DNA from 4 places in the Streptomyces sp. NBC_01476 genome. Region 2 is predicted to be linked to each of the others. Evidence: riboswitches for the same ligand, from Rfam matches in the RefSeq annotation. Region 2 holds a riboswitch; each other region holds the start of a gene.
The links. Region 2 has a riboswitch for S-adenosylmethionine ahead of OG552_RS32885 (putative leader peptide). Riboswitches for the same ligand answer to the same signal wherever they lie in the genome.

Region 1 (4,675 bases), 390 kb from region 2:
AGCCGGCCCTTGACGTCGGCGTAGAACTCCCGGCCGGCCTCCAGCGTGCCGTGCCGGGTGAAGATCGCGTCCGCGGCGGACGCGGCGAACTCGCGGCCCTCCTCGGAGTCGCCGGCCTGGAAGATCACCGGCCGTCCCTGCGGGCTGCGCGGGACGTTGAAGCGCCCGCGGATGTCGAACTGGGTCACCCGGTGGTCGAACCGGCCCGCGTCCGGGTCGCCAAGGAAGACACCGGACTCCTTGTCCGCGACGATCTCGTCGCCCTTCCAGGAGTCGAAGAGCACCTTGGTCGCGTCCAGGAACTGCCGGGCCCGCTCGTAGCGGTCGCCCTGGGCGAGGAAGCCGCCGCGCCGGAAGTTCTGCCCGGTGAACTCGTCCCAGGAGGTGACGACGTTCCAGGCGGCGCGGCCGGCCGACAGGTGGTCGAGGGAGGCGAACTGGCGGGCCACCTCGTAGGGCTCGTTGAAGGTGGAGTTGATGGTCCCGGCGAGTCCGAGGCGTTCGGTGACGGCGGCGAGCGCGGTCAGCACGGTGAAGGTGTCGGGGCGGCCGACCACGTCCAGGTCGTAGATCTCGCCGCCCTGTTCCCGCAGCCGCAGGCCCTCGGCGAGGAAGAGGAAGTCGAACTTGGCGCGCTCTGCGGTCTTCGCCAGGTGGACGAAGGAGCTGAAGTCGATCTGGCTGCCGGCCGCCGGGTCGCTCCACACGGTGGTGTTGTTGACACCGGGGAAGTGCGCGGCGAGGTGGATCTGCTTGACGGGCTTGCTCATGCGACGGGCTTCCTTAAGGTCTCTGCGGGCGCTCAGACGGCGGAGGTGGTCGGGGCGGAAGCGGTGGCGTAACGATTCGCCGGGCGGGGGAGTCCCAGCAGGCCGCGCAGGGTGGCGGCCTCGTACGCGGTACGGAACAGGCCGCGCCGCCGCAGTTCGGGCACCAGGTGGCGGGTGATCTGCTCCAGGTCGTGCGGGACGGCGGCCGGCCGCAGCCGGAAACCGGTGATCCCGGCCGCCTGCCACTGCTCCAGCAGGTCCGCGAGGCCGGCCGGGGTGCCGGCGAAGACCAGGGCGTCGCTGGTGTACGCCGCGCCCGCCCGCTCGTCCAGCCGCGCGCCGCGGGCGGCGGCCGCCTCGTCGGTGTCGTCCAGCAGGACCACCAGGTCGGCGAAGACGTGCACCGTCTCCCCGGCGCGGCCCGCCTCGTCCTGGCCGGCCCGGATCTCGGCGATGATCGCCCGGGCGTCCTCGGCGTCGCGCGGGGTGATGAAACCGACATCGGTGGAGCGGGCGACCAGGCGGAAGGGAATGCTCTGGTGCGCCAGCGCCGCGACGATCGGCTGGCCCTGCGGCGGGCGCGGGGTGATCGACGGGCCCTTGACGCTGAACCGCGGTCCCTCGAAGTCGATGTAGTGCAGCTTCTTCCGGTCGATGAAGCGGCCGGTCGCGACGTCGCGGATCTCGGCGTCGTCCTCCCAGCTGTCCCAGAGCCGCCGCACCACCTCGACGTAATCGGCGGCCTCGTCGAAGGTCTCGGTGAGCAGCGCCTGGACCTCGGGGGTGTTGAAGTCCTCGAACCGGAACGGCGGGAAGCTGCGCCGTCCGAAGAGTTCCGCCTCGTAAGGGCGGGCCGAGACCTGCACCCGCAGCCCGGCCCGGCCGCCGCTGACGTAGTCGAGCGTGGCGATCGCCTTGGAGAGGTGGAAAGGCTCGGTGTGAGTGACCACAGCCGTCGGGATCAGACCGATGTGGCTGGTCAGCGGGGCGATCCGGGCGGCGATCTGCACCGCGTCCAGCCGGCCGCGGACCTGGTCGGTGCGCTGGTCGAGCTCGGTGTAGTCGGCGGACTGGAGACCGAGCGAGTCCTCGATCGTGACGAAGTCCAGCAGGCCGCGCTCGGCCTCGGCGACCAGGCCGGCCCAGTACGCCGCCGTGAACAGGTCTTGGGGCCGGGCGTCGGTTTCGCGCCAGGCGGCGGGGTGCCACCCGGCGCCGTCAAGGGCGACGGCGAGGTGGAGGGCGGGGTGCGGCTGAGGCATGGGAGGTCGCTTCCTGCTCGGGTGGAGGGCGCTCCACCGTGCTGCGGACATGCCGGACGGAACCCGCGCCGGGCGGTCGGCCCGGGGCGGCGTCGGCGGGGGGAAGAGGGGAGGAGAAGACGGGGGCTCGGGAGGAGCCGGGCGAAGAGCGGAAGGGGCGCGGTCGCGGGACGGCGTGCCGCGACGCAGCGGGGCACCGGTCCGCGCGATGCGCGGGGCTCAGCGGATCCGCGTGGCCGGCGACAGCCGGTGCCGCGGGAACGGCGGAGCGGTCAGATGTCCGTACAGAGGGCGCTGGAGATGCGCTGCAGGTCGATGTGCCGACGCGAGTAGGTACTGATGGCTCGACGCACTACAGTCCCCTCCACCTTCGATCGCGCGCTTGCGTAAACCGGGCTCGGCTCCGCCGGGTCGTCACCTGGAGCACCCCGCCGCGTCGGAGGGTTGCTGGTCAGCCAGCCAGGGCTTGTTGCTGACGCTCATAACCTGCTCACACGGTAACTCCGGACCGGCGTCGAACACAATGGCTGGTCGACGGGCTGTGGATCACACAGTGACCGCTTTCCCGCCCCCGGGGCCGGCCCACCGCTCCGGACCGGCCGGGCTGACGGACCGTCGAATACTGAGGCATTGCCCAAAGCCGACCCAGCGGTTACGGTATGCCCTGGTTATGAGCGTCAGCTTTGAGCCCTGGCTGGCTGACCGGCAACCCTCGTCCGCGGTGGGGTGCTCCAGGTGACGACCCGGCGGGACGGTCACGTTCCGTAAGCGCGAGGCCCCATGGGCCGGAGGATGCGAGGTGATCCGCATGCAGATACGACGCACCGACAACAGCGGTACGCCGCTTCCGCGCGGGTTCGCTCAGCTCATGGTGGCCCGCCGCCACGTCGACCTGCTCCGGGTGAGCAGCGCACTGTGTCCGAGGACGTCCCCGGTCTGTTGACCGCACTCGCGCTCCGAGCGAGCGCTGAGATGTCCGTACGCCTGCCGTCGCCCGGCCACGCCCGCACTCCGCACACCGCCCGCCGCTGACCCACGGCGCGGTGCTGCGCCCCATGGGACGGAAAGCACACCACCATGAGCAGCTCTGACACCTCCGCGCGCAAATCCGCCGCGCCGGAACCACCGCCCCCGACCGCCGCGCAGCCACCGCCGCCTGCCGCCGCCTCCACGGCCCCCGCCGACCGCCCCACCGACGAGCAACTGCTCGCCGCGAAGCTGGTCCCGCTGCGCCACCCCGGCCAGTGGGTCTCGGCCCTCGTCCTGCTGGTGCTCTTCGCGATGCTGGTCAACACGGTGCTGACCAACAACCGGTTCCAGTGGGGCACCGTCGGCGACTACTTCCTCAACGGATCGATCGTGCACGGGCTGGAGCTGACGCTCTGGCTCACCGCCGCGGTGATGGCCACCGGCTATCTGCTCGGGATCGGCGTCGCCGCGATGCGGCTGTCGCACAACCCGATCCTCAGCTCGCTCAGCTTCGCCTTCGTCTGGCTGATACGTTCCGTCCCGCCCCTGGTGCAGCTGCTCTTCTGGTACGAACTCGCCTCGCTCTACCCGCAGTTGTCGCTCGGCATCCCGTTCGGCAGCGAATTCGTCACGGTGCGGACGGCCCATCTGTTCAGCGGCATCCTCGCCGCGTACGTGGGACTCAGCCTGGATGTCGCGGCCTTCTCCTCGGAGATCGTCCGCGGCGGCATCCTGTCCGTCGACCACGGCCAGACCGAGGCCGCCCAGGCGCTCGGCCTCGGGAACGCGCGGATCTTCCGCAGGATCGTGCTGCCGCAGGCGATGCCGGCCATCGTGCCGGCCTCGGGCAACCTGCTGATCGGGATGCTCAAGGCGACCTCGATCGTGAGCGTCATCGCGGTGCAGGACCTGCTCTACTCCTCGCAGTTGATCTACAACCAGAACTACCTGATCATCCCGCTGCTCCTGGTGGCGACGCTCTGGTACATCATCCTCACCACGCTGCTCTCGATCGGGCAGTTCTTCGTCGAGCGCTACTACGCCCGCGGCAGCAACCGCGGTGGCAGGAGGAGCTTCCGGGAGCTCTTCCGGGGCAATGTGCCGCTGCTCGGCAGGACCGGCAACGAACTGGCGGGCATCTCATGACGACCGTGGCCACCGACCCCCTGGTACGGATCAGGGGACTGCGCAAGAGCTTCGGCACACATCTGGTCCTGGACGGTGTCGACCTGGATGTGCGCCAGGGCGAAGTCACCGTGCTGCTCGGGCCTTCGGGCTCCGGCAAGTCCACCCTGCTGCGCAGCATCAACCACCTGGAGCGTCCCGACGGCGGATTCGTCGAGGTGGGCGGCGAGATCATCGGCTACCGGCACCAGGACGGCCGGCTGCATGAACTGGGACACCGGTCGATCACCCGGCAGCGCGCCCGGGTCGGCATGGTCTTCCAGCAGTTCAACCTCTTCCCGCACCTCACCGTGGTGGAGAACATCGTCGAGGCCCCGATCGCCGTGCACGGGGTGCCGAAGAAGCAGGCCGCGGCCAAGGCCCGCGAACTGCTGGAGCGCGTCGGTCTCGGCGGCCGGGAAGGGTCCTATCCCCGACAGCTCTCCGGCGGCCAGCAGCAACGCGTCGCCATCGCCAGGGCACTGGCGATGGAGCCGGAACTGCTGCTGT
Region 2 (4,675 bases):
GGTCGCCCACCGGCAGGGACACCGTGGCGACGTCCCCGCGGGGCCTGCCGACCATGCGCGCGATCATCAGCGTCACGTCGTCGCGCAGCCCGTGCCGGTGCGGGTCCAGTGCGCCGACCGTACGGGAGACCGCCTCCTTGAGGTCGTCGCCGGGGCGTATGCGTGCCAGCGCCCGCGACAGCGTGCCGATGCCCTCCTCGATCGACGCCGAGGTGCTCTCGACCAGCCCGTCGGTGTAGAGCGCCACCAGTGATCCGGGCTCCGCACCGAACTCCGTGGTCTCGAAGGGCTCATCGGAGACGAACGCGGTGCCGAGCCCCGGGTGGGCGCGCGGGGTGATGATCTCCACCCGGCCGCCGGGGTGCACGAGAACCGGGGGCAGGTGGCCGGCGCTGCTCATGGTGCAGCGGTTCTCCACGGGGTCGTAGCAGACGATGCAGCAGGTGCTGTTCAGCGCGCTGTAGCCGGCCGCGAGCCCCGTCTCGGAGTCGTCCAGGAGGGTCACCGTCTCGTCCAGCCGGGCCAGGACCTCGTCCGGCGGCAGGCCGGCCGACAGATGGGCCCGCGCTTCCATGCTGAGCTGGCCCATGGCCGCCGCCGCGCCGAGGCCGTGTCCGACGACGTCGCCGACCACCAGGGCGGTACGCCCGCCGGGCAGCGGAAAGCTGGAAACCCAGTCGCCGCCCACCCCCGCGCTGTCGGGGGTGGTGGGCTCGTAGGCGCTGGCGATCTCGATCGTGCTGGTCGGCGACGGCGGCAGCAGCCGTTGCTGGAGCGCGATGACCTGGGCGTGCTCGCGCTCGTGCCGGCGGGCGTTGTCGACGTGCCCGGCCGTTCTGGAGACCAGTTCCTGCATGTCGATCAGGTCTTCGCCGAAAGGCCCCAGCGGCCCGTCCGGGCGCCGCCACACCTCCGCGACGCCCAGCACGATCGGGGCCTCCCCGTCCGGCCCCTCCACGATCAGCGGAACGCCGGCCATGCACAGCGGCCCCTCCATGGGCACCAGGGCCCTCAGCAGCCTGGGGTCCCCGCCCAGCGCCCGCTCGATCGCGGCCCGGTCCGGCAGTACGACGGTGCCCTGGACGTCGTGGGCCTCCGTGTCCTGACCCAGGAACACGCGGGCCCGCTGGGGAAGGTCCTCGCCCGGTGTGAGGAAGCCGTCGGGCCAGGACCGCTCGGGGGCGAGGGCGGCGCGCCGCAGCCGGGTACGGTCCTCGACCTGCTCCCCCGTCCAGACGTTGTAGTCGAGCGAGACCGCCACGACGTCGCCCCAGGGCAGCAGCGAGGCGGCCAGCGCCCGGGCGGTCTCCCCGACGTCGAGGGTGGTGCCGATGGACGAGGCGGCGGCGTAGAGGTGGAAGCGCCGGGCCATGTCGATGAACGAGATGGTCAGGCCGTCGTCCGGCGGCGGGGACGGCAGAATGCTCAGCGAGACGATCAGTTCAGAGCCGTCCGGCTTGGGGATCCGCTGGACACGGGCCACATGGGGGTCGCGGGTCTCCACCACGCGCCGCAGCCGGCGGGTGACCGCCGGCACGTCGCTCGGCGGGAGCAGGTCCACGAAGGGTTCTCCCGGGACGGCGGTCAACCCGTCGAAGCACCGCGGGCCCAGATTGGAACTGACGATCCGCAGGTCGCGGTCGACCGTGATCGCGCCCAGGATCTGCTCCTTGTCCTTGGGCTCGACCGGCTTCTCCCCATCGCTGTGGCCGCTGTTCGCGGGGCGGCACGGCTGTGCACGTGACTGTGTGCCGGGCCTCGGGGTCAGACCCGCGAGCGCCTGGCTGACCACGTTCAAGTCGAGATCGGGGGTGTCGCCCGGCGGAAGGTAAGAGTCCATACGGTGCTCATTCGATCAGTGCCACAGGTCGCGCCGTCCGGCCGGTCCGAACCTGGGCAAGAATCACCCTAAAGCGGATAACAACAATCAAAACGGTATATCACACACACATCCGAGTCGACCGGGATCGGCGGAGTCCGGGGCCCTCAAAGAAGCTCGTTCAGCGAGCTTTGTGCGAGCCCTCTCCCGGAGCGCGCGAACGCGACCGCGCAGAACCGCGGCCCCCCGGTCCGGTGGATCCGTCAGGGGCCCGCGGACGCGGCCGGCGCTCGCTCCCTCGTACGGCGGCGGCTTCCGGCGCCCCGGAGGGCATTGCCCGGAAGCCGCCGAGGGGTTAGCGTGATCCACGGTTATGAGCGTCAGCACCAAGCCCTGGCTCGCTGACCGGCAACCCTCCGCCGCGGTGGGGTGCTCCAGGTGACGACCCGACAGGACAGCGAACTGTCCTGTAAGCGCGAGGCCCACGGGCCGGATGAGTGCGAGGTGATCACGTGCGGGTACGACCCTGCGACAGCGTGTGCCGCCCGTACGGGTCCTTCGAACTGCGCGTCGCGCGGCGCCATGTCGATCTGCTCCGGGTGAGCAGCGCGCTGTGTCCCCGGGTGCGCCCGGTCCGCTGAGACCGGTCCTCCGCCCCCCGTTTCGCCCCTCCCCCGCCGTATCCGCCGCACCGTCGCCATGACGGCCCGGCCGTGCGCCCCTCCTCCCTGTAGGCAGCCCACCGCCGCCGCGAGATCCCTCCTGATCTCCGACCCGAGCGGACCCCTGCGGTCCCGCTCCGGCGGGCCCGGTTCTGCCCTGTGACGCCCTGCCCGCGACCGGCGAAAGGGGACCGAGACCCCCACGAGCGCCCCCGACGCCACCACCCACCGCACCGAAAGGCCCCATCATGCCCATCGAATTCCTCGGGATCGCCGCCACCAACGACGGCTCCGAGACCAACCCGCGCAGCGGGGCGTCCTTCGACAAGGAGTACACGCTCAAGCTCGCCCGTGCCCATGAGGACCACGGCTGGGACCGGGTGCTGTTCGCCTACAGGTCGGGTTCGCCCGAACCCGGCACCGCCGCCGCGTACATCGCCGCGAACACCGCCCGGCTGCAGATCCTGCTGGCGCACCGGCCGAACGTCTCGTACCCGACCTTCGCGGCGAAGGAGTTCGCCACCCTCGACCAGATCAGCGAGGGCCGGCTCGCCGTCCACTTCATCACCGGCGGCAACGACCACGAACAGCAGCGCGAGGGCGACTTCCTCACCAAGGACGAGCGCTACGGCCGCACCCGCGAGTACATCGAGATCGTCAAGCGGGTGTGGACCGAGCACGAGGCCTTCGACCACGAGGGCGAGCACTACCGTTTCAACGACTTCGTCTCCGACGTCTTCCCGGTGCGGCAGCCCCACCCGGACGTCTCCTTCGGCGGCTCCTCCCCCGCCGCCTACGCGGCGGGCGGCGCCGTGGCCGACATCTACGCGCTGTGGGGCGAACCGCTGGCCGAGACCGCCCAGCAGATCGACGCCGTGAAGGCGGCGGCGCTCGCCGCCGGACGCGCCACCCCGCCACGTATCCAGGCGGCTTTCCGGCCGATCATCGCTCCTACCGAGGAACTGGCCTGGGAGAAGGCGCACCGCACGGTCGCCGCCATCCAGGAGCGCCGGGCGTCCGGGGCGTGGACGCGCCGCGGCGGCGACCAGCCGCAGAACTCCGGCTCGCAGCGGCTGATCGCGATCGCGGAGCAGGGCGAGCGCTTCGACCGTGCGCTGTGGACCCCCACCGCCGCCGCGACCGGCGGAGCGGGCAACTCCAACGCCCTGGTCGGCACCCCGGAGACGGTGGCACAGGCCCTGCTGGACTACTACGACATCGGCGTGGACATCATCTCCGCCCGCGGCTACGACCTGCTGGGGGACGCCATCGACTTCGGCCGCCATGTCATCCCGCTGGTCCGTGCGGAGGTCGCCAAGCGTGACGCGGAGGGGACCGGCCGGTGACCACCACCACACCGCGTTACGAGGTACGGACGGCGACGCTCACCGATCCGCTCACCCAGCCGCTGCTGCGGGAACTGGAGCACGAGTACAGCACCCGCTACCCCTCGCTCGGCGGCGCTGGACGGGAACTGGCGCGCTACCCTGCACAGGAGTTCGAACCGGAGCACGGCGGGCTGCTGCTCCTGCTGCTGCGGGACGGCGAACCGGTGGCCGGCGGGGCCTACCGCCGCTACGACGAACAGACCGCCGAGCTCAAAAGGATCTGGACGCACAGCGGCCACCGCCGCGAGGGGCTGGCCCGGCGGGTCGTCGCGGAGCTGGAGCGGGCCGCCACCGCGGCCGGCTACCAGCGAGTCTATCTCACCACCGGACCGCGCCAGCCGGAGGCCAGGGGGCTCTATCTGACGACCGGTTACACAGCGCTCTTCGACCTCACCGCCGACCCGGAGTCCCTGGGCGGGCCGCTGCCCTTCGCCAAACGGCTGGTGGGCGACGAGCCGCTGCGGGGGACGGAGTTCCGGCCGACCCCGCGGGTCGACTTCGGGCGCGCGCCCTGAGCGGGGCGCGCGCCGCGCGAGCGTCAGCCGGTCTGCCCGGTGGGCATGATGGTGACCTGCTGGAGGTTGACCCGGGGCGGCAGGGCGGCGATGAAGCCGATGGTCCTGGCGATGTCCTGCGGGGTGAGCCAGTCCACCGTCTCCTTCGACCCGTCGAGCCATTCCAGGGCGCCGGCGTCGGTGACGTGGCTCTGCAGTTCGGTGCCGACGATGCCCGGCTCGATCGCCGCGACCCGGACGTTCTTCGGTCCCAGCTCGGTCCGCAGGTGGCGGGAGAGGTGGGTCACGTAC
Region 3 (4,675 bases), 5.6 Mb from region 2:
CGCGTGGATGGTGCTCGGCTTCTGGTTCGTGCTGCAGTGGCTCGCCGCGCAGACCGCCCAGGGGGGTCCCGGTGTGGCCTATCTCGCCCACGTGGTGGGCTTCGCCTTCGGCTTCCTCTGCGCGTGGGTCTGCTACCGGCCCCGGCGTAAGGTGAGGCTCGTCATCACGCCGACCCAGGGAGACATTCAGCCGTGATCACCGCGATCGTGCTCATCAAGACGTCTGTCGACCGCATCCCGGAGATCGCCGAGTCGATCGCCGCGCTCGACAACGTCAGCGAGGTCTACTCGGTGACCGGCAACTACGACCTCGTCGCGCTGGTGCGGGTGGCCCGCCACGACGACCTGGCCGACATCATCCCGGGGCGGATCTCCAAGATCCCGGGCGTGCGGGTGACCGATACGCATGTCGCCTTCCGCACCTACTCCCAGCACGACCTGGAGGCCGCGTTCGCCATCGGGCTGGACGCGTAGCCCGCAGCGCGGCCGGGAGAGCCGGTCCCCTTCCCGCCCGGCTGTCCCGATCGCCGGGCGGGTCCGTCTTTCACGTGTTCCCCGTGTCCTACCGGGGTGTCCTACCGGGCCGGTACGCAGCGGCCGTTCTCGGTGCGGTAGGTCCACTGGGCGCCGGTGCGGACGAGGGTGGTGACCGCCGCGAGGAACCGGGTGATGTGCTCGTCCGGGGTGCCGGCGCCGAAGCTGACGCGGATGGCGTTGAGCGCACGCTCGCCGGGGGCCGCGTCGGGGGCGCCGCAGGCACCCGGCTCGTCGGGCTCGGCGTCGAGGAGGGTGCGGACCAGCGGGTGCGCGCAGAAGAGCCCGTCGCGGACCCCGATGCCGTACTCCGCGGAGAGCGCCGCGGCGAAGTGCGAGCTGTTCCAGCCCTGGACGACGAAGGAGAGGACGCCGACCCGCTCGGAGTGCTCACCGAAGAGCGACAGGACCCGCACCTCGGGGATGCCCGCGAGCCCTTCCCGCAGCCGGCCGAGCAACTGCCGCTCCCGGGCCACCAGACGGTCGAAGCCCGCCTCGGTGAGGGCCCGGCAGGCGGCCGCGATCGCGTAGGCGCCGATCACATTGGGCGACCCGGCCTCGTGCCGGGCGGCGACCGAGGTGTGCCACTCGACGTCCAGCGTGCCGTCGGCCCGCCGGGCGACCTTCCGGGTGGCGCCGCCGCCCGCCAGGTACGGCTCGGCCTCGCGCAGCCAGTCCGGGCGCCCGGCCAGCACACCGGCGCCGAAGGGCGCGTAGAGCTTGTGCCCGGAGAAGGCGACCCAGTCCACGTCGAGCGCGGCGATGTCGACCGGGTGGTGCGGAGCGAGCTGCGCCGCGTCGAGCACGATCCGGGCGCCGTGCCGGTGCGCGGCGGCGGCCAGCTTCCGCACCGGCCACACCTCGCCGGTCACATTGGACGCCCCGGTGACGCACACCAGCTTGGGCCCCTTGGGGGCGCCGTGCAGGGCCACATCGAGCGCGGCGACCGCCTGCTCGGGAGTCCGCGGCGCCGCCAGCCAGGTGACCTGAGCGCCTTCCGCCCGCTGCCACGGGAGCAGCGACGCGTGGTGCTCGGTGTCGAAGACGTAGACCTGCGTTCCGGCCGGCAGCACCGACGCCAGCAGGTTGAGCGAGTCGGTGGTGGAGCGGGTGAAGATGACCTCGTCGTCGGGGCGACAGCCGAGGAACTCCGCGACGGTCGCCCGGCTCTGCTCGAAGAGGTCGGTGGACAGCTGCGACAGATAGCCCGCACCGCGGTGCACACTGCCGTAGTAGGGCGCGTACGCGGCCACGTCGTCCCACACCCGCTGGAGCGCCGGTGCGCTCGCCGCGTAGTCAAGGGCCGCATACGTGACCTCGCCGCCCGTCACCAGCGGGACCCGAACGTCCCGTCCCAGCACCGGCAGCGGCGTACACACGTCCGCCTCGGCGGAGGGGGTGACGGCGGCAGTGGCGGTGGCAGGGCTGATCACTGTCATGACAGAGCTCCCGAAGTCCGGCTTGCTGAGAGCCTTGCTTGCTCACAGCCTGGTCCTCACCCGGGGCACCCCACCACGGACGGAGGGTTGCCGGACAGCGAGCCGGGGCCTTGACGCTGTCACTCGTGACCTGCGGAGAATTCTGCCACAGACGCGCGAACGCGCAAGACGCCGTCCATCAAGCGGACGGCGTCCCGCACACCTGATACCGGCTCGGCTCAGACGTTGCTCGCGGCCACCCAGCGGTCGAGCGCCGCGGCGGCCTCGCCCGAGTCGATGGAGTGCGCGGCCTGTTCGAGGCGGGCCGCGATCTGCTCCTCCAGCGTGCCCTGCCCCGGGTTCAGCGCCACCAGCGCGGCGGCCGAGTTGAGCAGCACCGCGTCCCGTACCGGCCCGGTCTCCCCGGCGAGCAGCCGGCGGGCCACATCGGCGTTGTAGGCCGCGTCGGCGCCCCGCAGCGCCTCCACCGGCACCAGGCCGATGCCGACGTCGCGGGGGTCGAAGGCGCGCTGCTCGACCTTGCCGTCGCGGACCACCCACACCTGGGAGGTGGCGGTGGTGGTCAGCTCGTCCAGGCCGTCGTCGCCGCGGAACACCAGGGCGGAGGAGCCGCGTTCGGCGAGCACGCCGGCGAGGATCGGTGCCATCCGCGGGTCGGCGACCCCGGTGGCCTGGGCCCGTACCCGGGCCGGGTTGGTCAGCGGGCCGAGGAAGTTGAAGGTGGTGGCGACGCCCAACTCGGCCCGGGCGGTGGCCACATGACGCAGCGCCGGGTGGAACTTCACCGCGAAGCAGAAGGTGATGCCGGCCTCGGCGGCCACCTCGGCGACGCGCTCCGGAGTGAGCTGCAGATTGACGCCGAGCTTCTCCAGCACGTCGGAGGCGCCGCTGGCGGAGGAGGCGGCGCGGTTGCCGTGCTTGACGACCTTGGCGCCGGTGCCGGCCACCACGATCGCGGACATGGTGGAGATGTTGACCGTCTTGGCCCGGTCGCCGCCGGTGCCGACGATGTCCACGCTGGGGCCGGGGACCTCGATGGTGTTGGCGTGCTCGTACATCGCCCGCACCATGCCGATGACCTCGTCCACGGTCTCGCCCTTGGCCCGCAGGGCGATGGCGAACCCGGCGATCTGCACGTCGGTGGCTTCGCCGCGCATGATCCGGTCCATCGCCCAGGCGGTGTCCCCCGCGGTCAGATCCTCGCCGGCCAGCAGGGAGCTCAGCACGTCGGGCCAGGAGCGGGGGCCTCCGGCGGGGGTCTCAGTGCTCATGGTCACGCTCCTGGAAAAGGGTCACCCTCTGGCAGGGTGCAGCCTATCGGGGCGGCAGCCCCGTCCAACCGGTGACTCGGTGCCGCTGCGTCGTGGCCGGCCGCGCAGTTCCCCGCGCCCCTTCGGGGCACGTTCCCGCACCGCCCCCCGGAACGTAAGGGCCCCGTCCGAGGGTCGGACGGGGCCCTTACGGGTGGGGCGGGAACGCTAGTGGTGACCGTGCCCCGAGGTGATCTCCTCGTACTCCTCGGCCGTCGGCTTCGGAATCTGGCTGTGCTCCCCGTAGAACCCCTTGGAAAGCTTCGCCTGCGCCTTGGCGACCGGGCTGAGCTTGCGCTCCACCCCGTTCTCGTCGACCTCGGGTCCTGGGTCGATCGGCTTCGGCTGGACGTGGGCGGTGAGCACGTGCAACTGCTGCTGCGACAGCGGCTCGTGCACCTCGATGAACTCACCGTGCGGCAGCCGCTTGATGATGCCGGTCTCCCGCCCGTGCAGCACCTTGTCGCGGTCGCGCCGCTGCAGCCCCAGACAGATCCGCTTGGTGACCCAGAACGCCAGTACCGGCAGCACGAAGAAGCCGACCCGGACGAACCAGGTGATCGCGTTGATCGACAAGTGGAAGTGCGTGGCGAACAGGTCGTTGCCACCACCGATCAGCAGCACGAAGTAGACCGTCAGCCAGGCCACACCGAAGCCGGTCCGCACCGGGCGGTTCCGCGGCCGGTCCAGCAGATGGTGCTCCCGCTTGTCGCCGGTCACCCACGACTCGATGAACGGGTAGACCGCGATGGCCACCATCACCAGCGGGAAGATCATCAGCGGGATGAAGACGCCGAGGACCAGCGTGTGGCCCCAGCCTCTGATCTCCCAGCCGGGCATCACCCGGATCAGGCCCTCGGAGAAGCCCATGTACCAGTCGGGCTGTGCTCCGGTGGACACCTGGTCCGGCCGGTACGGGCCCATCGTCCAGATCGGGTTGATGGTGGCGACCGCCGCGATGGCGGCGATGACACCGAAGACCACGAAGAAGAAGCCGCCCGCCTTGGCCATGTAGATCGGCAGCAGCGGGGTGCCGACGACGTTCTTCTCGGTCTTGCCGGCACCCGGGAACTGGGTGTGCTTGTGGAAGAAGACCAGGATCAGGTGGGCGACCAGCAGGCCGGCCATCAGACCTGGCAGCAGCAGGATGTGCACCGAGTAGAACCGCGACACGAAGTCGTGGCCGGGGAACTCGCCGCCGAAGAGGAACATCGACAGATACGTGCCGACGATCGGCGTGGAGAGGACCGCGCCCTCCATGAACCGCACACCGGTGCCGGAGAGCAGGTCGTCGGGGAGCGAGTAGCCGGTGAAGCCGGTGAACATGCCCAGGAAGAGCAGCGACCAGCCGAAGAGCCAGTTGACCTCGCGCGGCCGGCGGAAGGCGCCGGT
Region 4 (4,675 bases), 4.2 Mb from region 2:
TGGGGGTTCCCCCACCGAGGCAGGGGGCGGTGGATCGGACCGCGTAGGCGCCCGCGACGGACGGCCAGCCGGCCGCCGGTTCCTTCCCGGCGCCCGAGCGGGCCTCACCGACCCGGTCCAAGTTGTCACTCTCACTAGGAGAGTGCTAACCAATGATTAGCACTCCGACCGTGAGAGTGCAAGCAGACCCCCACCCCCGAGCGGCGTCAGGACCGGGCACCCGGCGGCGGGCGGCGGGCGCCCGCGGACGCGCGAAGGGCCCGCACCGGACGCGCGAAGGGCCCGCACCATGAGCCGGTGCGGGCCCTTCGGCCTGAGAGAAACGCCGCGTCGATGGTCGAACGCGCCGGGATGTCAGCCTGCCAGCCGGACCATGTCCGCCTGCGGCCCCTTCTGACCCTGCGAGATCTCGAACTCGACTCGCTGGCCTTCTTCGAGGGTGCGGTAGCCGTCCATCTGGATCGCGCTGTAGTGGACGAAGACATCCGCACCACCGTCGACCGCGATGAAGCCGTAGCCCTTCTCCGCGTTGAACCACTTGACGGTGCCCTGAGCCATTCCCAACTCCCCTATTACTGGCCCTATCGCGGCCCCGCACTCCGCGGGCCCGGGTCAGACCTCACCCACCGGAGCGACCCTTACCGTGGACAGGAGGGAGCTCTGGGAGGCGTGCGCCGGAACGCGTCGACCGCGGCTGAATGTATCTGTCCGGATGCCCACTGCAACAGGTCAATTGGACGAGAATTCTGGGTCTGACTCATCGGAAATAACCCAGGAAAAAACGATAATGCGGGGCATCTCGGACCGGACACATCGGGCGATCCGGGAGAATTCGCGTGTGAATTTGGCGATAAATCGCCGCACCACCCAGGACTGGCGACTCACTTGCCCCCCGCAACAGTACAGCCCTTCAACTACCGCCCCGCACCGCCCCCGCCGGGCCCGGACAGCGAAGAGCCCCGCCCACCACGAGGGGTGAGCGGGGCCGCAGAACCCACGGAAAACCGCGGATCAAAACAACAGCGGACAGTCCGCGGTTTCAGCCACCCGCCACCGCGGGAATGATCGAGACACTCGCGCCGTCCGGCACCACCGTCTCCAGCCCCGACGAGAAACGCACATCGTCGTCGTTCACATAAACGTTCACGAAACGCCGCAGCTTTCCCGCGTCGTCGAGAACCCGCGCCGAAATACCGGCGTGATTCTTCTCCAGCGACGTGATGACCTCGGCCAGCGTCGCGCCCTCGGCCGGCACCTCGGCCTGGCCGCCGGTGTAGGTACGGAGAATGGTCGGGATTCGAACAGAAGCAGTCATGCGAGGCCAGCCTCTCGGAACGCGGCAAGGGTCGGGCGGATGATCGCGGTCGGTCCGGTGGTGGGCGCGACCGCGTCCAGGGTCTTCAGGCCGTCGCCGGTGTTGAGCACGACGGTCTCGGCGGCCGGGTCGAGCTGCCCGGTCTCGATCAGCTTCTGCAGCACACCCACGGTCACCCCGCCGGCCGTCTCCCCGAAGATCCCCTCGGTCCGCGCCAGCAGCTTGATCGCGTCGACCACCTGCTCGTCGTTCACATCCTCGACCGCCCCGCCGGTACGGCGGGTGATGTCCAGGACGTACGGGCCGTCCGCCGGGTTGCCGATCGCCAGCGACTTGGCGATGGTGTCCGGCTTCACCGGCCGCACCACGTCGACACCGGCTTTGTAGGCCGCGGACACCGGGGAACAGCCCTCCGCCTGGGCGCCGTAGATCTTGTACGGCTTCTCCTCGACCAGGCCGAGCTTGATCAGCTCCTGCAGACCCTTGTCGATCTTGGTGAGCTGGGAGCCGGAGGCGATCGGGATGACCAGGTTGTCCGGCAGGCGCCAGCCGAGCTGCTCGGCGATCTCGTAGGCGAGCGTCTTGGAGCCCTCGCCGTAGTAGGGGCGGAGGTTCACATTGACGAAGCCCCAGCCCTCGCCGATCGGGTCGCCGATCAACTCCGAGCAGAAGCGGTTGACCTCGTCGTACGAGCCCTCGATACCGACCAGTTGGCCGCCGTAGACCGCGGCCATGACGACCTTGCCGGCCTCCAGGTCGTGCGGGATGAAGACGCAGCTGCGCAGGCCCGCGCGGGCCGCGGCGGCGCCCACCGCACCGGCCAGATTGCCGGTGGAGGAGCAGGACAGGGTGGTGAGTCCGAAGGTGCGGGCGGCTTCCAGGGCGATGGCGACGACGCGGTCCTTGAAGGAGTGCGTCGGGTTGCCGGAGTCGTCCTTGACGTACAGGCCGCCGGTGATGCCCAGTTCACGGGCGAGGTTGTCGGCCTTGACGAGCTTCGTCCAGCCGGGGTTGAGATTGGGGTGCTCCGCCACATCGGCGGCCACCGGCAGCAGCGGCGCGTACCGCCAGATGCTGGTCGGGCCGGCCTCGATCCGCCGGCGCAGGCCCTCCGGGTCGCCGACCGGGAGGTCGTAGGCCACTTCGAGGGGGCCGAAACACTCCTCGCAGGCGAACACCGGGCTCAGCGGGAAGCGGGCTCCGCACTCCCGGCAGGACAGCGCGGCGGCGGGTCCGAAGGGGGCGGGGCTGGAGGTGTCGTGGGAGGCGGCGATGGTCTGCACAGCCATGATGGCGAGGCCCTTTCTCCTCATCTTCCTTGTGACGTACGTCGCCACAAGACGGAATTGGCACCTTCCCCACCGTGTGACCTCGCGGTCGGCGGGAGGGTTGCCGGGGCTTCAACGGGCCGTTCCCTCTGCCCCTCTGGATGAGCGCTATTCACTTGTCGTTCAGTTGTCGGCACGGGCACCCGGCATGCGGTCACCCTGCGCGTTGTTCAAGACTGTAACCGACAAAGGCAGCGGTTGAGAGAGTCGTCCGCACCGCGAGATGGATCACAAGGGGTCCCACAGTGCTCGATGAGGTGGAGGGCTGGCTGGCCCGCCGGTCGTGGTCGGCGGCCGACCGGCCGCTGGAGCAGCTGCTCGCGGCGAAGCGGGCGGCGGGCGACCGCGGCACGGTCAGCGTGGTGCTGCCGGCGCTCGACGAGGAGGCCACCGTCGGCGGGATCGTCGGTGCGATCCGCCGTGACCTGATGGCGCCCGCGGCACCGCTGGTGGACGAGCTGATCGTGATCGACTCGGGTTCCCGCGACGGTACGGCCCGGGTCGCGGCGGCGGCCGGGGCGCGGGTGGTGCTGCGGGACACGATCCTGCCGCGGCTGCCGGCGGTGCCCGGCAAGGGCGACGTGCTGTGGCGGTCGCTGCTGGTGGCCCGTGGCGAGATCGTCTGCTTCGTGGACGCGGACCTGCGTGAATTCGACTCACGGTTCGTCTCCGGCATCGTCGGCCCGCTGCTCACCGAGCCGGCCGTGCAGCTGGTCAAGGCGATGTACGAGCGTCCGCTGGAGACCGGCGGCGAGACGCTGCCGGCCGGCGGCGGCCGGGTCACCGAGCTGGTCGCCCGCCCGCTGCTGAACCTGCACTGGCCGCGGCTGGCCGGCTTCGTCCAGCCGCTGGGCGGGGAGTACGCGGCGCGGCGCTCGCTGCTGGAACGGCTGCCGTTCCCGGTGGGCTACGGGGTGGAGCTGGGCATGCTGATCGACGCGCTGGGCCTGGTCGGCCTGGACGCGCTCGCCCAGGTGGACGTCGGCGTACGGCACCACCGGCATCAGGACACGGCGGCGCTGGGCCGGATGGCGGCGGCGATCTACCGCACGGCGCAGCTCCGCCTCTCCCGCGGCCCCCTGGTCCGCCCCCGCCTCACCCAGTTCACCCGCTCCCCCGACGGCTTCACCCCCCACACCCACCCCGTCGACACGGAAGAGCGACCTCCGATGGGGTCCATCCGCGAATACGTGGCCCTGCGGGCCGCCTGACCCCGATCCCCCCTCCGGGGGGCGGCGGACGTCGTGCCCCCCACGGCCCGATCCGGACCACCCGCCGGTCGACGGCTGAGCGCGCAGTTCCCCGCGCCCCCAAGAAGGACGGCGGAGGACGTGCCCCGAAGGGGCGCGAGGAACTGCGCAGCCAGCCACGACGGCGCCGCAGACGACCCGCACGCCCAGCCCCAAGGCCGGATCCGGACCACCCGCCGGTGGACGGCTGAGCGCGCAGTTCCCCGCGCCCCCAAGAAGGACGGCGGAGGACGTGCCCCGAAGGGGCGCGAGGAACTGCGCGACCAGCGACGATGGCGCCGCAGACGACCCGGTTGCCGCCGGGCGGAAGGGCAACGGCGCAGGCGGGGTCACGTTTGAGGCAAGGTCATCCTGGCTAGGCTCGCCGCATGGTCGCAACGCGTCACGCCGCCCCCATCCTGGTCGCCTCCAACCGCGGCCCCGTCTCGTACACCCTCACCGAGAACGGCGAGCTGACCAGCAGACGCGGCGGCGGCGGCCTCGTATCGGGGCTCAGCGCGATCGGCCCGGACGCGGGCGCCGTATGGGTCTGCGCGGCCCTGTCCGACGGCGACCGGGCCGCCGTGAGCCGCGGCGTCGCCGAAGACGGCTCCCGCATGATCGCGGTCGACCCACCCGTCTTCGAGGCCGCCTACAACGGCATCGCCAACTCCGTGCTGTGGTTCGTGCACCACATGCTCTACCAGACCCCGCTGGAGCCGGTCTTCGACGAGGACTTCCGCACGCAGTGGGACGCCTACCGCGCCTACAACGCCGCCTTCGCCGACGCCCTGGCCGAGGAG

Region 1: linked by a shared signal. The riboswitch ahead of OG552_RS34470 (putative leader peptide) and the one ahead of OG552_RS32885 (putative leader peptide) in region 2 are both predicted to bind S-adenosylmethionine.
Region 3: linked by a shared signal. The riboswitch ahead of OG552_RS08735 (aminotransferase class V-fold PLP-dependent enzyme) and the one ahead of OG552_RS32885 (putative leader peptide) in region 2 are both predicted to bind S-adenosylmethionine.
Region 4: linked by a shared signal. The riboswitch ahead of thrC (threonine synthase) and the one ahead of OG552_RS32885 (putative leader peptide) in region 2 are both predicted to bind S-adenosylmethionine.

The regions. Positions count from the first base shown of each region.
Region 1 is NZ_CP109446.1:7,944,072-7,948,746, forward strand. It holds gene OG552_RS34455 (NtaA/DmoA family FMN-dependent monooxygenase) at 1-770, opposite strand, end outside; gene OG552_RS34460 (LLM class flavin-dependent oxidoreductase) at 803-2,032, opposite strand; gene OG552_RS34465 (putative leader peptide) at 2,305-2,400, opposite strand; SAM riboswitch class IV at 2,406-2,519, opposite strand; SAM riboswitch class IV at 2,699-2,809, shown strand; gene OG552_RS34470 (putative leader peptide) at 2,841-2,975, shown strand; gene OG552_RS34475 (amino acid ABC transporter permease) at 3,110-4,147, shown strand; gene OG552_RS34480 (amino acid ABC transporter ATP-binding protein) at 4,144-4,675, shown strand, end outside.
Region 2 is NZ_CP109446.1:7,557,448-7,562,122, reverse strand. It holds gene OG552_RS32890 (ATP-binding SpoIIE family protein phosphatase) at 1-1,840, opposite strand, end outside; SAM riboswitch class IV at 2,189-2,301, shown strand; gene OG552_RS32885 (putative leader peptide) at 2,332-2,460, shown strand; gene OG552_RS32880 (LLM class flavin-dependent oxidoreductase) at 2,730-3,827, shown strand; gene OG552_RS32875 (GNAT family N-acetyltransferase) at 3,824-4,384, shown strand; gene OG552_RS32870 (SDR family oxidoreductase) at 4,408-4,675, opposite strand, start outside.
Region 3 is NZ_CP109446.1:1,999,225-2,003,899, forward strand. It holds gene OG552_RS08725 (rhomboid family intramembrane serine protease) at 1-196, shown strand, start outside; gene OG552_RS08730 (Lrp/AsnC family transcriptional regulator) at 193-474, shown strand; gene OG552_RS08735 (aminotransferase class V-fold PLP-dependent enzyme) at 576-1,973, opposite strand; SAM riboswitch class IV at 1,987-2,104, opposite strand; gene trpD (anthranilate phosphoribosyltransferase) at 2,192-3,244, opposite strand; gene qcrB (cytochrome bc1 complex cytochrome b subunit) at 3,452-4,675, opposite strand, start outside.
Region 4 is NZ_CP109446.1:3,331,788-3,336,462, forward strand. It holds gene OG552_RS14805 (cold-shock protein) at 355-558, opposite strand; gene OG552_RS14810 (MoaD/ThiS family protein) at 1,040-1,315, opposite strand; gene thrC (threonine synthase) at 1,312-2,604, opposite strand; SAM riboswitch class I at 2,622-2,751, opposite strand; gene OG552_RS14820 (glucosyl-3-phosphoglycerate synthase) at 2,889-3,854, shown strand; gene OG552_RS14825 (alpha,alpha-trehalose-phosphate synthase (UDP-forming)) at 4,262-4,675, shown strand, end outside.